2 linked regions of the Amorphoplanes digitatis genome follow. The protein of the gene in region 1 binds, or shares a complex with, the protein of each later gene. Links are inferred from orthologs where the notes say so. Each region holds a gene or a part of one and is shown on either strand. Other genes may lie near its edges.

Region 1 (7,483 bases):
GACAGCCAGGCCCTGTCCGGTCCAAGGGAGGGCCATGTGCACGCGGCGCCCTCCGGGTATCCACCGGAAGAGCGCCAAGACGGAACTCCCGCACCGATGCCCGACGATCCGGCAGACGTCACTGCCAATCTGAGAGTGTCGATGGATATTCGGAGGCCTGGCGAGGAAGACCCGACCGCGCCGGTCAATCACCCGCCGGTCAATCACCCGCCGGTCAATCACCCGCCGGTTGGGCAGCCGCCGGTCGCTCACTCGCCGATCGCTCACTCGCCAGTCGCCCACCCGCCGGTCACTGCGCCCTACGGCGGATCCGTACCTCCAAGCGGCCCGACCATCGGGCCCGCGCCGACGTCTCTGGCCGTGCCGACATCCGGGCCTGCACCGACCTACGAGCCAGCGCCGGCGACCGGCCCGGCGGGCGTGACGGGTCCGGCGATTGGCCCGGCGGGCGTGACGGCTCCGGTCACTGGCCCGGCGGGCGTGACGGCTCCGGTCACTGGCCCGGCGGGCGTGACGGCTCCCATCGCTGGTCAGGCAGCCGAATTCTCCCCGACAGGTAGTCCAGCGGGGGACGCAGTGCCGACGACCGACCCCGCGACCGCCACCCCGCACTACGGCCCGCGGTTCGCCGCCGCCGAGAACCAGCCCTCTCCGAACCTCACCGGCGACAACGCCGGGAGCAATCAGCAATACGGCTACGGCCCGTTCCACCGCGGCCCGCGACAGCCGACCGAACCCCATCCGACTACTGGCGGGGGTCCGGCACACAGTGCGGCCCCAGCCTCGGGTGGCGGCCCGGCGCATGGTCCGAATCCGACTTCGGCCGGGGATCTGGCTCACGGTGCGACCCCGACTTCGGGAGTGGTTCCGGGATACGGTGCGGCCCGGGCCTCGGGTAGCGGTCCGGCATACGGCCCGTTCCACCGAGGCCCGCAACAGCCGAACGAACCCCACCCGACTTCGGGTGGCGGCCCGGCACATGATGCGGCCCCGACTTCGGGTGGCGGCCCGGCTTACGGTGCGGCCCCGACTTCGGGTGGCGGCCCGGCTTACGGTGCGGCCCCGACTTCGGGTGGCGGCCCGGCATATGGTGCGGCCCCGACTTCGGGTGGCGGCCCGGCTTACGGTGCGGCCCCGACTTCGGGTGGCGGCCCGGCATATGGTGCGGCCCCGACTTCGGGTGGCGGCCCGGCTTACGGTGCGGCCCCGACTTCGGGTGGCGGCCCGGCATATGGTGCGGCCCCGACCTCGGGTGGTGGTCCGGCTTACGGGGAGGACTACAGCGCCTCAAGCCCGCCGAGCTGGTCCGGCGCAGATCCGGTCTCAGGCAGTGGCCCATCAGACCCCTACGGTTTCTCGGTGGCGCCGGCGTTCGGCAGTGGCCCGCGTATCGAGCCCACCCCGAAGCAGCCCCGCGGCCGCTTCGTGCTCCCAGCCCTCGCCGGCCTCGCGGTCGGCCTGCTTGTCTTCGGCACCGGCGGCTGGTTCCTCGGCCGGTCGACCGCCGGCGGTCGTGAGCCGGCCGGCGCCGGTGCCCCGGCGGCGACCGCCGGCGCCGCACCGGCCCTGGGGCCGTACGAGCAGAATCAGATCGCCATCAACCAGCCGAAGCTGTCCGGCGGCCTGGCTCCCCTCGCACAGGGCTGGCTTCCTCACCTCTCCGGCTGTCTCCGCAGCGGCGACCCGGACGGCCCCACGGTCAACAAGGCCGAGAAGGCCCGGGTCCGCTGCGAGATGGACGCCATGAGCGTCATCTTCGTGGAGTACGCCACCACCGCCGACCGGGACAAGGCGCGCGTCGAGACGCTCGGGCAGAACGTCGATGCCCGCGAGCTCACCCCAGGGGTCGGCCCCGCCGTGGAGCGGGCGACTCCATCCGGGCGGACGAACGGCAACTACGTGGAGTTCGCCTACCAAGCGTCGGGCAAGACCGTCAGCGGCATCTGGTGGGACGACAGCTCCACCCCCATAGCCGCCTACCTGCTGGCGTTCTGGAAGGAAGGCAGCGGGGAGAAATGGGAACCCATGCGTGACATCTGGGCCCGCTACGCCTGAATTGCCCCCCAACGTACTTGAGCAGGGCGTGAGCGGGTCTGTGCCAAGCGTCCCGTCCTCTGCCGAATCATGAGTCCTTGACCGAACCGGCACTCGCGACCTAGCCTCGCGTTACACAAGGTTTGCTCGACCATCGCAGGCTAAGCGCACAATATAGATCGCATCACATTACGGCATCACTTACGGCGTGGGGCGCCATCGATGCCTCCTCCGCCCGCAGACCGCGCGGGCGGTGGCCAGACATGCCCGGCGGTCGGTCCTCGACGCTGAGATAGGCGCCGTTGGCTGAACATGCCCGCGCTCAGCCGCCTTTGGTCGGGCATCCCTACACAGCCGGCGCAGCCATGCGCCGCAGCGAGGGGAGACGCGGCGAGATGACCACGAGCGTGATCTGGGTGCTCGTGATGGCGGTCGTCGTCCTCGCAGCCTTCGTGGTGGTCGGACTGGTGCTCGGCGCTCGCGCGCTGCGTCAACTCCAGGAGAGCAAGACCGCCGACCGGGACCGTCGTGAGCAGACCGTCGACGATGCCATGGCCAAGGTCGACGACGCGAACGCCAAGGCCGCATCCGTACGGGCGGAGGCCGCCGCCGCCAAGGCCGAGGCGACCGCGGCGCGGGCCGAGGCACGCCGGGTCCTCGAGGACGCGCACGGCGAGGCCGACACGATCCTCGAGCACGCACACCGCCAGGCCGAGTCCGACGCGGAGCAGGTGCGTACCGCCGCCCGGCGCAGCGGCGAGCGCGAGGTCGCCCTGCTGAACGCCACGGCCAAGGAACAGGCCGCCGAGGTCGAGCGGCGCGCCGCCCGGATCGACGAGCGGGAGCGGTTGCACGCCGACGAGGTCGAGCGGCTCGTCGAGCGGGAGCGGCGGCTCGTCGCGATGGACACCGATCTGTCGGCCCGCGAGGCCGCGCTGACCGTCCGGGAGTCCGCGCTCACCGGCGCCGAGGAGGCTCGCCGCCGCGAGCTCGAGCGGGTCGCCGGGCTGACCGCGGACGCGGCCCGGGTCGAGCTGATCGAGAACATCGAGAACCAGGCGAAGCGCGAGGCGGCGATCCTGGTGCGCGACATCGAGAGCGAGGCGAAGCACACCGCCGACACCCGGGCCCGGCACATCGTCGTCGACGCGATCCAGCGCATCGCCAGCGAACAGACCGCGGAGAGCGTGGTCAGCGTCCTGCACCTGCCGAGCGACGAGATGAAGGGCCGGATCATCGGCCGCGAGGGCCGCAACATCCGGGCGTTCGAATCGACGACCGGGGTCAATCTGATCATCGATGACACCCCCGAGGCGGTCCTTCTCTCCTGCTTCGATCCGGTACGCCGTGAGGTGGGCCGGCTGACGCTGGAGAAGCTGGTGCTGGACGGCCGGATCCATCCGCACCGCATCGAGGAGGTCTTCGACAGCGCCAAGAACGAGGTCGAGCGGCTCTGCGAGCGCGCGGCCGAGGAGGCGCTCGTCGACGTCGGCATCACCGACATCCACCCCGAGCTGGCGACGCTGCTCGGGCGGCTGCGGTACCGCACCAGCTACGGCCAGAACGTGCTCAAGCACCTGGTCGAGACGGCGCACATCGCCGGCATCATGGCCGCCGAGCTGCGCCTCGACGTTCCGACGATCAAGCGGTCGGCGTTCCTGCACGACATCGGCAAGGCACTGACCCACGAGGTCGAGGGCAGCCATGCGCTGATCGGGGCGGACCTGGCCCGCAAGTACGGCGAGTCCGAGGACGTCGTGCACGCGATCGAGGCGCACCACAACGAGGTGCCGCCGCAGACGATCGAGGCGGTGCTGACGCAGGCCTCGGACGCGTGCTCCGGCGGCCGGCCGGGCGCGCGGCGGGAGAGCCTGGAGGCGTACGTGAAGCGCCTCGAGCGGATCGAGGAGATCGCCGCCGGGAAGGTCGGCGTCGACAAGGTCTTCGCGATGCAGGCGGGCCGCGAGATCCGGGTGATGGTGCGGCCGGAGGACGTGGACGACATCGGCGCGGCTGTTCTGGCCCGGGATGTGGCGAAGCAGATCGAGGAGGAGCTGACCTATCCGGGTCAGATCCGGGTTACGGTCGTCCGGGAGTCGCGGGTCACCGAGCTGGCGCGCTGACGCCGGACGCGTAGGCGCCCGGCGTCAGCAACGAAACCGCTAGTCGCCGATGGGCTCGACGGCGCCGACCGGTACCGGGTCGGCGGACTTCGGGGCCTTGCCCTTGCGCCGGGTGCGGCGCTCCAGCCAGCCGGCGAAGGCCGTCAGTGACGCGTTCACGGCGATGTAGATGATCGCCGCGACGATGGCGGCCGCGACGATGTTGCCGAAGTTCGCCGCCAGGTTGTTCACGCTCTGGAGCAGCTCCGCGTAGCCGATGATGTAGCCGAGCGCCGTGTCCTTCACCAGGACGACCAGCTGGCTGACGATCACCGGGAGCATCGCCCGGGCCGCCTGCGGCATCAGGATCTCCTGCATCACCTGGCTCTTGCGCAAGCCGATCGCGTAGCCGGCCTCGCTCTGCCCGCGCGGCACCGACTTGATGCCGGCGCGGAACGCCTCCGCCAGCACCGAACCGTTGTAGAGCGTGAGGCCGGCGACCACGGCCCAGAACGGCGGCATCGGCGACTCGGTGATGAACGGGACGCCGTAGAAGATGAAGAACATCAGCAGCAGCAGCGGTACGGCGCGGAAGAACTCCACGACCATGCCGGACGGCACGCTGAGCCACCGGTGGTCGGAGAGCCGCCCGACCGAGAAGACCAGGCCGAAGATCAGCGAGAGCACCATCGCGACGGCGGCGGCGCTCACCGTCTTCCAGAGGCCGGGCAGCAGGTAGTCCGTCCAGGTCGACGACTCGGTGAACGGCTCCCACAGCGCCGCCGCCCACTGACCCTTCTCGTCGAACTTCAGGTAGACCCAGTACAGCAGCGCCAGCAGGGCGATGCCGAACACCACGGTCAGGATCCCGTTGCGGATCTTCGCCCTTGGCCCCGGGTGGTCGTACAGGACGGCGTCGGTGCTCATGCCATCGCCTCCGCTAGCGCTCCGGCGATGTCATGAGCCTTGGACGGAGTTGATGATTCGCTCGCAAGCTCGCTCATCGCTTGACCGCCATCCGGTTGGCCAGCCAGCCGAAGGCGTAGCCGGTGGGGATCAGGACGGCCGCGAACGTTCCCGCGAAGACGAGGAAGATCGCGATGACCTGGTCGCCGTTCGCGTTGATGAGTTCCTTCATCGCGTTCGAGGACTCCGCGAGGCCGATCGTGCCGACGATCGTCGAGTTCTTCGCCAGGGCGATGAAGATGCTGCCCAGCGGCGCGATCACCGCCCGGGCCGCCTGCGGGAGGACGATGATCGTCAGGGTCTGGAAGAAGGACATGCCGATCGCGCGGGCCGCCTCGGCCTGCCCGGGCGGGACGGTGTTGATGCCCGAGCGGATCGCCTCACAGACGAACGCGGCGGTGTACACCGACAGGCCGATCACGCCGAGCCAGTAGTTGTTGCGGTCGATGTCGTCCGACAGCTTGACGCCGAGCGTCGAGAACAGGCCGAAGTAGCAGAAGAAGATGATCAGCGTCAGTGGTGTGTTCCGGAACGTGTTGACCCAGGTGGTGCCGAAGCCGCGCAGCACGGGCACCGGCGACACCCGCATCGCGGCGAGCAGGACGCCGAGAATGAGGGCGCCCACGGTGCCGGCCGCGGTCAGCTTCAGGATCCAGAGGAATCCCGTCACGTACACGTCGAAGTTTGTGGGGTCGGAGAAGACGTCCATCGTCCTCGCTTCCTCGCGCCGCGGCAGGCGGGCGGGGCCGGCGCTGCCGGCCCCGCCCGCTCAGATGAAGATCAGCTGCAGTTGGTGAGCTTGGTGACGTCGAGTTCCGGCGCCGGCTTGCCGCTCTTGCCGAGCGTGTTGTCCCACGCGGCCTTGTAGGAACCGTCGGCCGCGGCGGCCTTCAGGATCTCGTTGATCTTGTTGCAGCCCTCGGAGTCCTCCTTCTTGACGCCGATGCCGTACGGCTCCGAGCTGAAGGGCTTGCCGACGACCTTGAACTTGCCCGCGTACTGGTCCTGTGCGGCGTAGCCCGCCAGGATGATGTCGTCGGTGGTGACCGCGTCCACCTGGCCGCCGGCCAGCGCCGTCACGCACTTGGAGTACGAGTCGAACTGCTGGAGCTTGGCGTCCTTGTACTCGGTCTGGATCCGCTTGGCCGGCGTGGAGCCGGAGACGGAGCAGACCTTCTTGCCGGCCAGCGACTCGGGGCCGGTGATCGTCGAGTTGACCGGGACGAGCAGGTCCTGGCCGGCGACGTAGTAGGGGCCGCCGAAGTTGACGACCTTCTTGCGCTCGTCGTTGATCGTGTAGGTCGCCACGACCACGTCGACCTGGCCCTGCTGGATGAAGGGCTCACGGTTGGACGACACGGTCGTCTTGTATTCGATGCCGGACTCCGGTACGCCGAGGCCCTTCGCGATGATCTTCGCGATCTCGATGTCGAAGCCGGTGTAGGTGCTGCCGGTCTGGAGGCCGAGGCCCGGCTGGTCGGCCTTCACACCGAAGACCAGCTTCTTGTCGCTGCCGGCCTTGCCGACGATGCCGCTGGCCGCCGTGTCCGACCCGCTGTCGTCCCCGCCACATGCTGCGGCGGCCATTACCAGAGCGAACGCCCCGGCCACTGCCGTCATACGGTTGATGCGCATCGTCCTGCTCCTCCTGCTGGAAACTGCAACAACGTGAACGTGCTCGTATCGTGCTGATGCTTCAAGTGACTTGTCGGAAACCGGAAGAGGGGTGTCCGGTGTGGACACTCAATGAGTGAGGATCTTGGAGAGGAAGTCCCGGGCCCGCTCGCTCTTGGGGTTCTCGAAGAACTCGGCGGGCGGCGCCGACTCGACAAGCTGGCCGTCGGCCATGAAGACGACCCGGTTCGCGGCGTGCCGCGCGAAGCCCATCTCGTGGGTGACGACGACCATCGTCATGCCCTCGCGGGCGAGCGAGGTCATGACGTCGAGCACCTCGCCGACCATCTCGGGGTCGAGCGCGCTGGTCGGCTCGTCGAAGAGCATCGCCTTGGGCTGCATGGCCAGGGCGCGGGCGATGGCGACGCGCTGCTGCTGGCCGCCGGAGAGCTGAGCGGGGTACTTCTCCGACTGGCTGGCGATGCCGACCCGGTCGAGCAGGCCCATCGCGCGCTCGCGGGCGACGGAGGCCTTGTCGCCGCGCACCTTGACCGGACCCAGCATCACGTTCTGGAGGATCGTCTTGTGCGCGAAGAGGTTGAACGACTGGAAGACCATGCCGACCTCGCTGCGCAGCCGCGCCAGGGCCTTGCCCTCGGCGGGCAGCGCCTGGCCGTCGAACGTGATCGTGCCCGAGTCGATCGGTTCGAGCCGGTTGATCGCCCGGCACAGCGTCGACTTGCCCGAGCCCGACGGTCCGATCACGA
Region 2 (5,092 bases), 5.8 Mb from region 1 along the record:
GTGCCCGCGAGGTGACCCGCGCGGCGCTGGCGCGGGCCAGGGAGGCCCTGGCGGAGACGACCGGGCGGCCATAGGCGAGGATGGTCCGCGATGGCCTACCGGTATTTCTATGACTGCGAATTCATCGAGGACGGCCGCGTGGTCGACCTCGTGTCGATCGGCGTCGTCGACGAGTTCGGCCGCGAGTTCTACGCGGTCTCGACCCAGTTCGACGACTCCCGTGCGGTGCCCTGGGTGCGCCGCAACGTGCTCGACAAGCTCCCGTCCCCGGCGGACCCGGCCTGGCGCTCGCGCGAGCGCATCCGCGACGACCTCTACGAGTTCCTCCGCGAACCGGTGCGTGGCCGCGACGAGCAGATCGAGCTGTGGGCCTGGTACGCGGCCTACGACCACGTGGCGCTCGCCCAGCTGTGGGGTGCGATGCCGGCGTTGCCGCGCGAGATCCCCCGCTTCACCAAGGACCTGCGCCAGCTCTGGGACGAGCTGGGCCGGCCGGCGCTGCCGACCGCGCAGGGCCGCCACGACGCGCTTGTGGACGCGAAGCACAACCTCGCCCGATGGAACGCCATGACCGAGGCCAGATCCATCGCGAGGTGACGGGAAGTGACCGCCGGCCGGGCGCCCACGCGGGTGCCGCCGGCACCGGAAACCCTTTGCTCGTCAGGAATATTACCGGCGAGTAACCGCGGGGCGCTTTGGCCCTGGCCGGACCCGACGACTACAGTGCGTTTGCGACCCGCCCCGGGACCCGGCAGTGCAGCCGGATGACCGATTCCCCAGGGAGACGGGCATCTCGCGACCCGATCAGGGAGGACGAGTAATCATGCGCATCGGCGTGCTCACCGGCGGCGGCGACTGCCCCGGTCTGAACGCGGTGATCCGGGCCGTCGTCCGTAAGGGCGTTGCCACTTACGGACACGAGTTCGTCGGATTCCGCGACGGGTGGAAGGGCCCCCTTGAGGGCCTCACGAAGCCCCTCGGCATCGCCGAGGTCCGGGGAATCCTGCCGCGCGGCGGCACCATCCTCGGCTCTTCCCGTACCAACCCCTTCAAGATCGAGGGCGGTGTCGAGCGGATCAAGGCCAACCTGGCCGAGCAGGGCGTCGACGCGCTGGTCGCGATCGGCGGCGAGGACACCCTCGGCGTCGCGACCAAGCTCAACGACCTGGGCGTGAACGTCGTCGGCGTGCCGAAGACGATCGACAACGACCTCAACGCCACCGACTACACCTTCGGCTTCGACACCGCGGTCAACATCGCGATGGAGGCCATCGACCGGCTGCACACCACGGCCGAGTCGCACCACCGCACCCTGGTGGTCGAGGTCATGGGCCGGCACGCCGGCTGGATCGCGCTGCACGCCGGCCTCGCCGGCGGCGCCAACGTCATCCTGCTGCCGGAGCGCAACTTCGACGTCGACCAGGTCGCCACGTACGTGACCAAGCGTTTCCAGGTCGAGTACGCCCCGATCGTCGTGGTCGCCGAGGGCGCGCAGCCGCTCGAGGGCCAGATGGTGCTGCACAACCAGGAGCTCGACGCGTTCGGCCACGTCCGCCTCGGCGGCATCGGCCAGTGGCTGGCGCAGCAGCTGGAGGAGAAGACCGGCAAGGAGGCCCGCACGGTCGTTCTCGGTCACATCCAGCGCGGCGGCACGCCCAGCGCGTTCGACCGGGTGCTCGCGACCCGGTTCGGCCTCCAGGCGATCGACGCCGTGCACGAGGGTGACTTCGGCAAGATGATGGCGCTGCGCGGCACCGACATCGTCCGGGTCCCGCTCGCCGACGGCACGGGCGAGCTCAAGACCGTTCCGATCGAACGGTACGACGAGGCCGAAGTCTTCTTCGGCAGCTGAGCATCGCACTGGTTGAAAGGGCGGGCGTTGCCAGACGCCCGCCCTTTCCTCTTTGATCGGGAGGACGCATGACTGTCGTCGCGGTGCTCGGCGCCGGCAAGATCGGTGAGCTGGTGCTGTCCGGCCTGCTCCGCGCGGGCTGGCCCGCGGAGAGGCTGCTCGTGACCGCCCGCCGCCAGGCCCGCGCCGAGGAGCTGCGGGAGCGCTACGGCGTCCGGGCGGTGGACAACGCGACCGCCGTCGCCGAGGCGGACGTGCTGGCCATCGCGGTGAAGCCGCAGGACGCGGACGCGCTGCTGAGCGAGATCGGTCCGAAGATCCCCGCGGACAAGCTGATCATCTCGCTCTGCGCGGGCCTGCCGACCGGCTTCTTCGCGGCCCGGCTGCCCGAGGGCACCCCGGTCGTGCGGGTCATGACGAACACCCCGGCGCTCGTCGACCAGGCGATGACGGCGATCTCGGCCGGCTCGCACGCGACCGGCGAGCACCTGGCCGTCGCGGAGGAGATGTTCAAGCCGCTCGGCGCGACCATCCGGGTGCCGGAGTCGCAGCAGGACGCCGTCACGGCGCTGTCCGGCTCGGGCCCGGCCTACTTCTACCTGCTGGTCGAGGCGATGATCGACGCCGGGATCCTGCTCGGGCTGCCGCGCCAGGTCGCGCACGAGCTGATCGTGCAGACGGCGATCGGCTCCGCGATCATGCTGCGCGACTCGGGTGAGCACCCGGTGAAGCTGCGCGAGGCCGTCACGTCGCCCGCGGGCACGACGATCTCGGCGATCCGCGAGCTGGAGAACCACGGCGTGCGCGCGGCCCTGCTGGCCGCGCTGGAGGCGGCCCGGGACCGAGCGCGGGAGATCGCCGCGCAGGCCTAATACCAGATGGCTATGCGGGTGCCGTTGTTCTCCTCCGGGGGGCTCGGGTGGCTCAGCGCCGCACCCGTCGCCATCCGGTGCGCGCTCCACGCCACCGCGGCCGCGTCCAGCACGTCGTCCGGCGGCGCCTGACCCGCCGGGCCGAGGTGGTCGGGCAGCACGATGCCGTGCCGGGCGAGCAACTCCCGGCGCCGGGCCTGCCCGGTCCAGGTCTTCTTCGCGTACGCGAGCGGCTCGCCGGCCATCTGCCGGAACGACACCTCGGGGTGTGCCTCGAAGAGCAGGCCCGGGTGCCGTTCCCAGATGGCGTTGGCCTCGAGCAGCTTCGGGCGCAGCGCCCACGACTGGCGGCTCAGCCCGGCGCCGGTCAGCTCGCGGCAGAGCCGGTTGGCGGCGGCGAAGTCGCCCTCCTGCCACACGGCCTTCGGCGGCACCCGGAAGACGCTGCTGCGCCGCGGGCCGAGCTGGTCGGCGGCGAGGGTGTCGGCCGCGCGCCAGCGGTCGGGGAGCATGCCGAGGGGGATGTCGACGCCGATCACCGCCGCGCCGGAGCTGCCCGCGACGATCTCGTAGAGCGTGGACGCCAGCATCGCCCGGCCGAAGGCACCGTCGCGCAGCTCGACACCCACCCAGCCGAGGGCGTACGCGTCGACGCCGATCACGTGGATGCTCATCGGCCGCTCAGCGGGGGAGCAGTTTCTCGATGACGGCGACGACCTCGCCGTCCTGCGGTTCGGTCCGCGGGCCGAAGCGGGCGGCTACCTCGCCGTCGGGGGCGACCAGGAACTTCTCGAAGTTCCATCCGATGTCAGGGCCGTCGCCGACCAGCTCCTGGTAGAGGCGGTGCCGTCCGGGGCCGTTGACCTCGACCTTCTCGGTGATCGGGAACGTGACGCCGTAGTTGACCTGGCAGAAGTCCTCGATCTCCGCGGCGCTGCCCGGCTCCTGGCCGCCGAACTGGTTGCACGGGACACCGAGGACGACCAGGCCCCGGTCCGCGTACGTGCCGTGCAGCTGCTCCAGGCCGGCGTACTGGGGAGTGAGTCCGCACTTGGAGGCCACATTGACCACCAGGACGACCTGGCCGCGGTAGCGGTCCATATCGGCCGATCCGCCGGAGAGTGCGTCGATGTCGACGTCGAAGATGGTCATGACCGCAGACTACGCGCAGTGGCCGAGTGAGTGCACGCCGTCGCTTCCAACTCCGAAAAGTTAACGCCGCGCTTATTCCGCGTTGACCTTCTTGACTGAAGTTCATAGATATGACTACCGTCTCTTCAACTTCCCTTTGGAAGGTTTCCTAACTGTTCTTGAGGAGACGCAGTGATGAAATCCCTCCGCCGCGCCTTGTGGGCCGGGGCCGTCGTGGCGGTCGTGACCGCTGCGATGCCCATGGTGCACGCGTCGGCTGCCGCTGCTTGTGCCACCGCCTGGAGCCCCACCGCGGTCTACACCAAGGACATGACCGCGTCACAGTCCGGCAAGAACTTCACCGCCAAGTGGTGGACCCAGAACGAGAGCCCCGACACCCACAGCGGTCAGTGGGACGTCTGGATCGACAACGGCGCCTGCGGCGGCACCACACCCCCGACCACGCCGCCCACCACGCCCCCGACCACACCCCCCACGACCCCGCCCACGACCCCGCCGACCACGCCGCCGACCACGCCGCCGGGTGGCAAGGCCGTCGTCGGCTACTTCGCACAGTGGGGCGTCTACGGCCGCAACTACCACGTCAAGAACATCGTGACGAGCGGCTCGGCCGCCAAGCTGACCCACATCCTGTACGCCTTCGGCAACACCACCGGCGGCCAGTGCACGATCGGTGACTCGTACGCCGACTACGACAAGGCATACACGGCGGCGGACAGCGTCGACGGCGTCGCCGACACGTGGGATGCCGGCGCGCTGCGCGGCTCGTTCAACCAGCTGCGCAAGCTCAAGAAGGCGTACCCGAACATCAAGGTGATCTGGTCGTTCGGCGGCTGGACCTGGTCCGGCGGCTTCACCCAGGCGGCGGCCAACCCGACCGGGTTCGCGAACTCCTGCTACAACCTGGTCAAGGACTCCCGCTGGGCCGACGTCTTCGACGGCATCGACATCGACTGGGAGTACCCGAACGCCTGCGGCCTGTCCTGCGACGCCAGCGGCCCGGCCTCCTACAACAACGTGATCAGCGCGCTGCGCACCAAGTTCGGGCAGAACTTCCTGATCACCTCGGCGGTCTCGGCCGACGGCTCGAACGGCGGCAAGCTGGACGCGGCCGACTACGCGTCGGGCATCTCGAAGCTGAACATGGTCTACCCGATGACCTACGACTACTTCGGCGCCTTCGCACCGCAGGGCCCGACCGCACCGCACTCGCCGC

The links. Proteins that work in one complex are often made in the same cells at the same time.
Region 2: rny (region 1) and BJ971_RS30310 share a complex: the UniProt entries of both Bacillus subtilis proteins name them as parts of the possible RNA degradosome complex. The link is inferred for Amorphoplanes digitatis from one-to-one orthologs.

The regions. Positions count from the first base shown.
Region 1 is NZ_JACHNH010000001.1:1,121,187-1,128,669, forward strand. What follows is about bases 1,821-4,793. They hold rny (ribonuclease Y), read left to right. Parts: upstream 1,821-2,429; coding sequence 2,430-4,157; downstream 4,158-4,793. Other genes in these bases: BJ971_RS05185 (hypothetical protein), read left to right, coding at 1,821-2,055; BJ971_RS05195 (amino acid ABC transporter permease), read right to left, coding at 4,197-4,793. In the rest of the region: more of BJ971_RS05185, read left to right, coding at 1,360-1,820; more of BJ971_RS05195, read right to left, coding at 4,794-5,063; BJ971_RS05200 (amino acid ABC transporter permease), read right to left, coding at 5,137-5,811; BJ971_RS05205 (glutamate ABC transporter substrate-binding protein), read right to left, coding at 5,883-6,737; BJ971_RS05210 (amino acid ABC transporter ATP-binding protein), read right to left, coding at 6,846-7,483. UniProt on the Bacillus subtilis protein: Endoribonuclease that initiates mRNA decay. Initiates the decay of all SAM-dependent riboswitches, such as yitJ riboswitch. Involved in processing of the gapA operon mRNA, it cleaves between cggR and gapA.
Region 2 is NZ_JACHNH010000001.1:6,936,303-6,941,394, reverse strand. What follows is about bases 1-2,837. They hold BJ971_RS30310 (6-phosphofructokinase), read left to right. Parts: upstream 1-823; coding sequence 824-1,852; downstream 1,853-2,837. Other genes in these bases: BJ971_RS30300 (DUF429 domain-containing protein), read right to left, coding at 2,721-2,837; proC (pyrroline-5-carboxylate reductase), read left to right, coding at 1,921-2,724; BJ971_RS30315 (polyadenylate-specific 3'-exoribonuclease AS), read left to right, coding at 91-597; BJ971_RS30320 (phosphotransferase enzyme family protein), read left to right, coding at 1-74. Also shown: more of BJ971_RS30300, read right to left, coding at 2,838-3,398; BJ971_RS30295 (glutathione peroxidase), read right to left, coding at 3,406-3,876; BJ971_RS30290 (glycosyl hydrolase family 18 protein), read left to right, coding at 4,048-5,092. UniProt on the Bacillus subtilis protein: Catalyzes the phosphorylation of D-fructose 6-phosphate to fructose 1,6-bisphosphate by ATP, the first committing step of glycolysis.